Regions from separate parts of the Neorhizobium sp. S3-V5DH genome, predicted to be linked through region 4. Evidence: predicted binding sites of a transcription regulator. Region 4 holds the regulator's gene; each other region holds the start of a gene.
The links. Region 4 encodes PhoB, which activates phosphate uptake and scavenging genes when phosphate is short. Its sites were predicted from a motif close to TGTCATNNANCTGTCAT; they were not measured.

Region 1: a site for PhoB is predicted at 1,084-1,100, ahead of EDE09_RS25125 (bifunctional 2',3'-cyclic-nucleotide 2'-phosphodiesterase/3'-nucleotidase). Genes of this name have one in related genera too.
Region 2: a site for PhoB is predicted at 785-801, ahead of EDE09_RS09085 (esterase-like activity of phytase family protein). Genes of this name have one in related genera too.
Region 3: a site for PhoB is predicted at 1,033-1,049, ahead of EDE09_RS08695 (esterase-like activity of phytase family protein). Genes of this name have one in related genera too.

The regions. Positions count from the first base shown of each region.
Region 1 covers NZ_SMCL01000027.1:39,879-42,079, forward strand. The annotation lists gene EDE09_RS25115 (Lrp/AsnC family transcriptional regulator) at 140-601, shown strand; gene EDE09_RS25120 (PilZ domain-containing protein) at 693-1,031, shown strand; gene EDE09_RS25125 (bifunctional 2',3'-cyclic-nucleotide 2'-phosphodiesterase/3'-nucleotidase) at 1,158-2,201, shown strand, end outside.
Region 2 covers NZ_SMCL01000004.1:231,347-233,547, forward strand. The annotation lists gene EDE09_RS09080 (AraC family transcriptional regulator) at 1-759, shown strand, start outside; gene EDE09_RS09085 (esterase-like activity of phytase family protein) at 882-2,201, shown strand, end outside.
Region 3 covers NZ_SMCL01000004.1:158,337-160,537, forward strand. The annotation lists gene EDE09_RS08695 (esterase-like activity of phytase family protein) at 1-981, opposite strand, end outside; gene hupB (DNA-binding protein HupB) at 1,127-1,402, opposite strand; gene lon (endopeptidase La) at 1,603-2,201, opposite strand, start outside.
Region 4 covers NZ_SMCL01000001.1:177,312-179,512, reverse strand. The annotation lists gene EDE09_RS00910 (DUF6766 family protein) at 75-731, shown strand; gene phoB (phosphate regulon transcriptional regulator PhoB) at 758-1,441, opposite strand; gene phoU (phosphate signaling complex protein PhoU) at 1,468-2,181, opposite strand.

The sequences.
Region 1 (2,201 bases), on a different contig from region 4:
TTCGTGGCTTTCGCCTGTTGATGTTCCCAACTCACAGCAAACCAGAGAACCTGCGGAATGTCCTTGCGAAGACGAATTGCGAAAAGCAGAATTTTCGCAGATTATTGCAAGGAACAGAATTTTTTCGGGAAAGCTTCGAATGAGCGCGCTTGATGCCATTGATCTTGCGATAATGCGGACCCTTCAGGATAACGGCCGCATCTCCAATGCGGAGCTTGCCGACAGGGTGGGGCTGTCGCCGTCGGCCTGTTCGCGCCGCCTCGACATCCTGGAAAAGAACGGGACCATCAGCGGCTACCATGCGCGCCTGTCGAACAAGGCGCTCGAGTACAAGATGATGGTCATCGTCCACATCTCGCTGTCGGGTCAGTTTGCCAAGACGCTGACCGAGTTCGAGGCAGCGGTGAAACTCTGCCCCAATGTGCTGGTCTGCTATCTGATGTCCGGCGAATACGATTATATCTTGCGGGTAGCCGCCAAGGACCTGGAGGATTACGAGCGGATTCACCGCGACTGGCTGTCGGCACTGCCCCATGTGGTCAAGATCAATTCGAGTTTCGCGCTGCGCGAAATAATCGACCGCCCCAATGTGGGACTCTGAACCACGTTCCGTCGAGTTTTACGGTTCCGCCTAAACCGCCCTCAACTTTTCTCTGCTATCCCGGCTGCGAGGATTAACCGTTGAGGACGCCATGCTCAGCAAGACCATCGGCATGAAGAGCCGCAGTGCGGCTCGCCAGAAGACACGAATTTATGGGACGGTGAGGTATTACAATCAGGAAGCCAAGGGCCGTGTCGTCGATCTTTCCGCGACCGGCATGGCGCTCGATCTCGGCGGGCCGTTCCATGCCGCCAATGGCAGCACGATCAAGGTCGAGAGCGAGGAACTCGGCATTCTCGAAGGCATCGTAAAATGGTGCCATCGCGGTCGCCTCGGCATTCAGTTCCGGCCGAATTCGAATGCCGCCGCCCAGGTTTCCTCCTATTTCCGTTTCTTCCATAAAGAGGTGAAGCCTGTCATCATCCGGTGACTAGCGGCGGACGAAGGGCATAGCCCGCTCTCCTCCAAGGATGCGTTTCCCCTGTCATTTTACTGATGCAAGCGCGTGCGATTTCGCTAATCTGGTTTCAGTCAATGACCAGAGAGGGAAATGTCCATGTCGTTCTTAGCCGGCTTTCAACCCATGACCCGCCGTTCGCTTCTTGGCGGTATCGCCGCGTCGTCGGCGCTCGTGATGCTGCATCCGTTTGCGGCTCGCGCGGCCGGCAACCAGGCGCATCTGCGCATCATGGAAACGACCGACATCCACGTCCACGTCTTCCCTTACGACTATTACGGCGACAAGCCGAACGACACGATGGGACTTGCCCGCACCGCCTCGATCATCGACGCCATCCGCGCCGAAGCCGGAAACTCCATGCTCATCGACAACGGCGATTTCCTGCAGGGCAATCCCATGGGCGATTACATGGCCTATGAGCGCGGCATGAAGGAAGGCGACAAGCATCCGGTCGTCAAGGCGATGAACGTGCTCGGCTACGATGCCGGCACGCTCGGCAACCACGAATTCAACTACGGCCTCGACTTCATGTTCAAGGTGCTCGCCGGCGCCGGCTTCCCCTATGTCTGCGCCAACCTGACGAAGGGCCAGCTCGCTTCCGATCCCAAGAAGGACGAGCTTTTCCTGAAACCCTATGTGATCGTCGAAAAGCAGATCCGTGACGGCTCGGGCGCGACGAGCCCGATCAAGGTCGGCTTCATTGGCTTCGTGCCGCCGCAGATCATGGTCTGGGATGCAAAGAATCTCGAAGGCAAGGCGCAGACCCGCGATATCGTCGACGCGGCCAAGGCCTGGGTGCCGGTCATGAAGGAGGAAGGCGCCGACATCGTCATCGCGCTGTCCCATTCCGGGATCGACGGCACCGGCCAGAGCGAACGGATGGAAAACGCCTCTCTCTATCTTGCCGGCGTCCAGGGCATCGACGCGGTCTTCACCGGCCACCAGCATCTCGTCTTCCCCGGCCCGAAGGATTTTGAGGGTATCGCCGGGGCAGACGCCAAGAAAGGCACGCTGATGGGCAAGCCCGCCGTCATGGGCGGCTTCTGGGGCTCGCATATGGGTCTGATCGACCTGCTCATCGAAAAGGACGGCAACAGCTGGAAGATCGTCGATTCGACCTCCGAAGCCCGGCCGATCTAC
Region 2 (2,201 bases), on a different contig from region 4:
CGGATAGAAGCGCGCTTCCATGGGAACGGTTTTTCTCCCCACCGGCACGATACCTATGCGCTCGGTTTCACGGTTTCCGGGGTGCAAACCTTCCAGTATCGGGGCGCACTCCGCGCCAGCATGCCGGGCAATGTCATCGTGCTGCATCCGGACGAAGTGCATGACGGTGCCGCCGGCACGGAAGACGGCTTGCGCTACCGCATGCTCTATCTGCCGCCCGAGCGGCTGATCGAGGCGAACGGAGGCGCAAGCAGCCTGCCCTTCGTGCCCTCGCCTGTGGTCGAAGATCCGGATTTCCGCCAATGCCTCGCCGAGGCGCTCGACGATCTCGAGGCCGAGCCGCAGGAATTGCTGCTGGACGATATCGTCGTCCGTCTCGCCCAGAGCCTCTGGCGTCACGCCGATAGCCGTGGTGGCGCCTCGGGCGCGTCGACGGCGCGCGAGGCCATCCTCCGCTGCCGCGACTATCTGCAGGAGAATTGCGACCGCGCCGTCTCTTCGGAAGAACTGGAGGCCGTCAGCGGCCTCGACCGCTATACCACCGCGCGGCAGTTCCGCCGCCTTCTCGGCACCAGCCCGCACCGCTATCTCGTCATGCGCAAGCTTGACCGCGCCAAGCTCCGGCTGTCGGAAGGCGACAGTCTTGCGGATGCGGCGGCCGATGCCGGCTTTGCCGATCAGGCCCATTTCACCCGCCATTTCAAGAAGACGTTCGGCATGACGCCAGGCCGGTGGGTGGCGCTGCGGCAAAGCACATAACGAGCCTTTTAGCGTTTAAAAATCCCGTCACCAAAGCTTCATCGAAGCTTCAAAGTTCCATCACCTGCCCGTCATGCGCCCTCCTTAAGCGGTTGCCATCACGCCAACCCAAAGGGTGCTCCATGACCAGACTCCTTCTCGCTTCCGTCGCGCTCGCCACACTCTTCGGCGGTTCTGCCTCAGCCGAAGAAAAGGCCTATCCGGCCAAACTCGTCGGACAGGCGGTCCTGCCGGCCAACACGGTCGTGGCGGCACCTGCCGATGCCCCAGCCTTCCTGAAGACCTCCGGCAAGTTCACCACGCCCGACCGCAAGCGCACCGAAGCCCTCGGCACGTTGCCGGGCAAGGACGGCGCCCGTATCACCGACGTCAAACTGCCGCTCGACGGCCAGCCGATCCAGGGTTTTTCCGGGATCAAGACCATGGCCGACGGCACGTTCTGGACGCTCTCCGACAACGGCTTCGGCTCGAAAGCCAATTCCTCCGACGCCATGCTCTTCCTGCACCAGATGAAGTTCGACTGGACCGGCAACAAGACTGAAGTGCTCAAGAACGTCTTCCTCTCTGACCCGAACAAGATCGCGCCGTTCCCGATCGCCATGGAAGCGTCCGACACGCGTTATCTCACCGGCGCCGATTTCGATATCGAATCGATCCAGCCGGTGGCCGACGGTTTCTGGCTCGGCGATGAATTCGGCCCCTATGTGATCAAGGTCGATCTGCAGGGTCGCCTCACCGATGTCGTGCCGACGCTGCTCGACGGCAAGCCGGTTTCCTCGCCGGACAATCCCACCCTCACGACGCCAGCCAATCCCGCTGCCAAGATGGGCGCCTTCAACCTGAAGCGCTCCGGCGGCTATGAGGGGATGGCCATGTCGAAAGACGGCTCCAAGCTCTATGGCCTTCTGGAAGGCGCAATCTACAAGGAAGACGGGCAGGTAGAACAGGTGGACGGGCAGACGGCGCTGCGGGTCATCGAGTTCGATGTCGCCTCCAAGAAGTGGACGGGCCGTTCCTGGCTCTACCCTTTGTCCAAGGGCGGCGAAGCGATCGGCGACTTCAATATGATCGACGAGACGACCGCACTTGTCATCGAGCGCGACAACGGGTCCGGCGCCGCCGACCGCGCCTGCGCCGATCCGACCAAGCCGGAAGCCACCTGCTTCAACGCGCCGGCGAAGCACAAGCGCGTCTACAAGATCGAGATGAGCGATGCCAATGTCGGCCGGGCGGTCCGCAAGATCGGCTATATCGACCTGATGAAGATCCAGGATCCCGAGGAAAAGAAGAAGGCAGGCAATATCGAAGGTATCTACGACATGCCTTTCGTGACGATCGAGAACGTCGACATCGTCGACGCCACACATCTCGTCATCGGCAACGACAACAACCTGCCCTTCTCTGCCGGCCGCGCCGTCGACAAGGCCGACAACAACGAGTTC
Region 3 (2,201 bases), on a different contig from region 4:
AGCGATCTCGCGCTCCAGCGAGGCGCCGGATTCATAGAGGACCTTGCCGCTGCGGTCGAAGATGGTGAAGCTGCGCGAACCGCCCTTCCAGTCGCCTTCGTTGGCGACAGCCAGACGATTGTGGTCGAGCCACTTGATCGCGTCGGGCTCGCGGAGCACGCCTTCGGCCTTGCCCGTAAACGCAAGCTGGCCGTCGGTCTTGTTGTCGATGCCATCCAAGTCGGTCTTGCCGGCGGAGAAGTGACCGATGACCTTGGCCGTCTTGCCGTCGATGATAGCGATATGGTTGTTTTCCTGCAGCGTCACGGCGATTTCGCCGGCATCGTTGATGGCGACGAATTCGGGCTCCGGATCTTCCGGCGCGACTTCGGCAATGCCCCTCAGATCGACATGCTTGATCGACGCGCAGTCGGCAGTGCCCCCCTTGAGCGACACGATGACGAGGTCGCCGGCCGGCATCTGCGGGAGGGCGCCGTCATTCACATCCTCGTCGCGCTCGTTTTCGATCGCGATCGCCGCAAAGGTCTTGTCCCTGGAGACTGCGATCGAATCCGGCTGGCCACCCAGATCGCAGGTCAGGTCGACCTTCTTCGTGGCGATGTCGACGACGGCGAGCATGCCGGTTGGCTTGGCCTTGCTTTCGCCGGTATTGACGGCTGCAAGAACCTTGTTGCCGACCGCGGCAACCGACGTTGGTTCGCCCTTGAAAGTCACGGCGCCGAGTGCCTTCGGAGCCTTGGGATCGGTGATGTCGATGAAACCGATCGCGCCAAGCGGGCTGTCAGAATAGATGAGCGTCTTGCCGTCTTCGCTGGCGGTGATGATCTCTGCCGATGTGGTTGCCGTCTTGTCCTTATCGGCAGGAAGATTGCTGACAACGGGGAAAGATGCAATGCGGTTGAACACCTGCTCGGCGCTGGCCGGCACTGCGACCGACGCCAGAAGCGCAGCGGTCATGGCGGCACGAAGTGAAAATGTCATGGGAAGCCCCTCCTGTCCTTGAAACGAACAGATGGCTTGTGGGCCAGATGCGTGACAGGCAGATGACAATGCCGCCAAAAGGAAAAGGCCCGGAAACCGGGCCTTTTCTTGTTCGAGACTGTACGGGTGCCTGAAAGGCAGCGCGTTAGCTGTTGACTGCGTCCTTCAGGCCCTTACCGGCCGAGAACTTCGGCACGTTGCGTGCCGGAATGTCGACTTCAGCGCCGGTCGAAGGGTTACGACCCTTGGACGCTTCGCGACGGGAAACGGAGAAGCTGCCGAAACCGGCAAGACGGATATCGCCGCCCTTCTTCAGTTCAGCCTGTACGGTCTCAAAAACGGCATCAACAGCGGATGCGGCATCGGCCTTGGAGAGGCCAGCCTTTTCGGCCACTGCGGATACCAGCTCGTTCTTGTTCATGTTTCCACCCCTTTCAACGGTTTTGGAACGACTCATGTATTTCGGGGCCGACAATAGTTTTCCGTCCGGCCTTGGCAACCCAAAAGCTCCGCAATCGCCTGAAAAACAAGGGGTCTACGAAAATTTTCACAAAAAAAGCCGGCTTTAAGCCGGCTTTTTCAGTGGTCAGTGCCAAATTGGCATATACGGAACCCTGTCGATCAATGCGCGATCGCGGCGCCGACGTCGTCGACGCCCTCGACTGTCGCGATGACCGGCGTTTCCACCGTGCCGTCCCATTCAATGGGCTCGGGCTGGCGAACGAGCGCATGGCGGATCACTTCTCCCATGCGGGAAACCGGAATGATCTCCATGCTGTTCTTCACGTTGTCCGGAATTTCAGCCAGATCCTTGGCATTCTCTTCCGGGATCAGAACCTTGGTGATGCCGCCCCGGAGAGCTGCGAGCAGCTTTTCCTTGAGGCCACCGATCGGCAGCACACGACCGCGAAGCGTAATTTCACCGGTCATCGCCACATTCTTGTTGACCGGAATCCCGGTCATGGTCGACACGATGGCGGTTGCCATGGCGACACCTGCGGACGGACCGTCCTTCGGGGTCGCCCCCTCCGGCACGTGAACGTGGATGTCGGACTTGTCGAAGCGGGGAGGCTCGATGCCGAAATCGACGGCGCGCGAACGGACATAGGATGCCGCAGCCGAAATCGATTCCTTCATGACCTCCTTGAGGTTGCCGGTGACCGTCATACGGCCCTTGCCCGGCATCATTACCCCTTCGATGGTCAGCAGTTCACCGCCGA
Region 4 (2,201 bases):
GTAGAACCGGCATGGAACGTTCTATGTCATCAACCGTTGATGCGGATATCCGATCACGGTTTGAAGGTTCGATCATGTCTTTCCTGCGAGCTAACGGTCTGACGATCGTGCTGATGGTGGCGGCGCTTGCCACGATCGGCGGGACGTTTATTTCCGGGTGGAGCGTTCATAACGACGAACTCGCCGAACACGGACAGGTCGCGCTCTCGGCTGTCGACTATCTCACCTCTGGACATTTTCTCTCCGCCATCTTCGAGAACTGGGAGAGCGAATTTCTGCAGATGTCCGCCTATGTTATGCTGACGGCGATGCTCTATCAAAAGGGCTCGGCGGAATCGAAGGATCCGGATCAACCCAACCCGCAGGATGAAGATCCGCGGAAGCATCTACCCGATCCCGAGGCGCCATGGCCGGTAAAGGCGGGCTCCTTCATTCGCGGCCTCTATTCCTATTCGCTCGGGATCGCGCTCGGCCTGCTGTTCCTGCTCACATTCGTGCTGCATCTTCGCTACAGCTTCGAGGCTGCCAATGTGGAAGCCGCCATGCACGGGCAGCCGACAATGCCTTTCTGGCAATATCTGGGAGACGCGCAATTCTGGTTTGAATCCTTCCAGAACTGGCAATCCGAATTCCTCTCGACTGCGGTGCTGGTGGTTCTGTCGATCTTCCTGCGCTTCAAGGGGTCACCGGAATCCAAGGCCGTGGCCGACCCGATCAGCAAGACCGGTTAAACAAGCCCGATCAGCAACGCCGCCCGTCAGGACTCCATCGAATAACCGGCGCCGCGAACGGTGCGGATGACATCCTGCATGTTGGAGAAGTTGAGCGCCTTGCGCAGACGACCGACATGCACATCGACCGTGCGTTCGTCCACATAGATATCATGACCCCAGACGCCGTCGAGAAGCTGCGAGCGAGAAAAAACCCGGCCTGGCGAGGCCATCAGGAACTCCAGCAGGCGGAATTCGGTCGGGCCCAGGCGAACCTCGCGGCTCTTGCGATGCACGCGATGGGTCTCGCGATCGAGCTCGATATCGCCGCAACGCAGCACGCTGGACAAGACTTCCGGCCGGGCACGCCGCAACATGGCCCTGACGCGCGCCATGAGTTCCGGCGTCGAAAACGGCTTCACCACATAGTCGTCCGCACCCGTTGCGAGACCGCGAACGCGTTCGCTTTCCTCGCCGCGGGCCGTCAGCATGATGATCGGCAGGCGCTCGGTCTCCGAGCGCATGCGCAAACGGCGGCAAAGCTCGATGCCTGAGACGCCCGGCAGCATCCAGTCGAGGATCAGGAGATCCGGAGTGCGTTCCTGAAGCCTGATTTCAGCTTCGTCGCCGCGCAGGATCGTCTCGACCTCATACCCTTCAGCTTCCAGGTTGTAGCGAAGAAGCACGCTCAGCGCTTCCTCGTCTTCCACCACAGCAATTTTTGGCAGCATCTCAGCTCTGCTCCATCAGCATTCCGTCATTCGGTGATCGCGCCAAGCGTATTCGATGTATCGTCCTTCGGGCGCTCGCCCTCCGGCTGGGCGCCCGTCGTCATGTAGTAGATCGTCTCGGCGATGTTGGTGGCGTGGTCGCCGATGCGCTCGATGTTCTTGGCGCAGAAGAGAAGATGCGTGCAGGTGGTGATGTTGCGCGGATCTTCCATCATATAGGTGAGGAGTTCCCGGAACAGCGAGGTGTACATCGCGTCGATCTCTTCGTCGCGGATGCGGATCGCTTCGGCCTTTTCCGCCGAGCGGCTGGCATAGACGTCCAGCACTTCCTTGAGCTGTACCAGCGCCAGATCGGAAAGGTGCTCGATGCCGCGTGCAAGCTTGCGGGGCACGCCCGTGCCCTGCACCGCGATGACACGCTTGGCGGTGTTCTTGCCCAGATCGCCGACGCGTTCGAGATCGGCTGCTATGCGCAGCGTGCCGACGATCTCGCGCAGATCGGCAGCCATGGGCTGGCGTCTGGCGATCGTGACGATAGCTTTGTCCTGAATCTCCCGCTCAGCATGATCGAGGATCACATCATCCGATATGACCTTCTGAGCCAAAGCCGAGTCCGAATTCACCAGGGCGCGCACAGCATCCGCGCACATCTGCTCAGCAAGACCGCCCATCTCGGAGATACGGCGGCTCAAATATTTCAGTTCGTCATCATAGGCCGACAGGATATGGGTCGATGCCATCGTCTAGTCCTCGATATTGG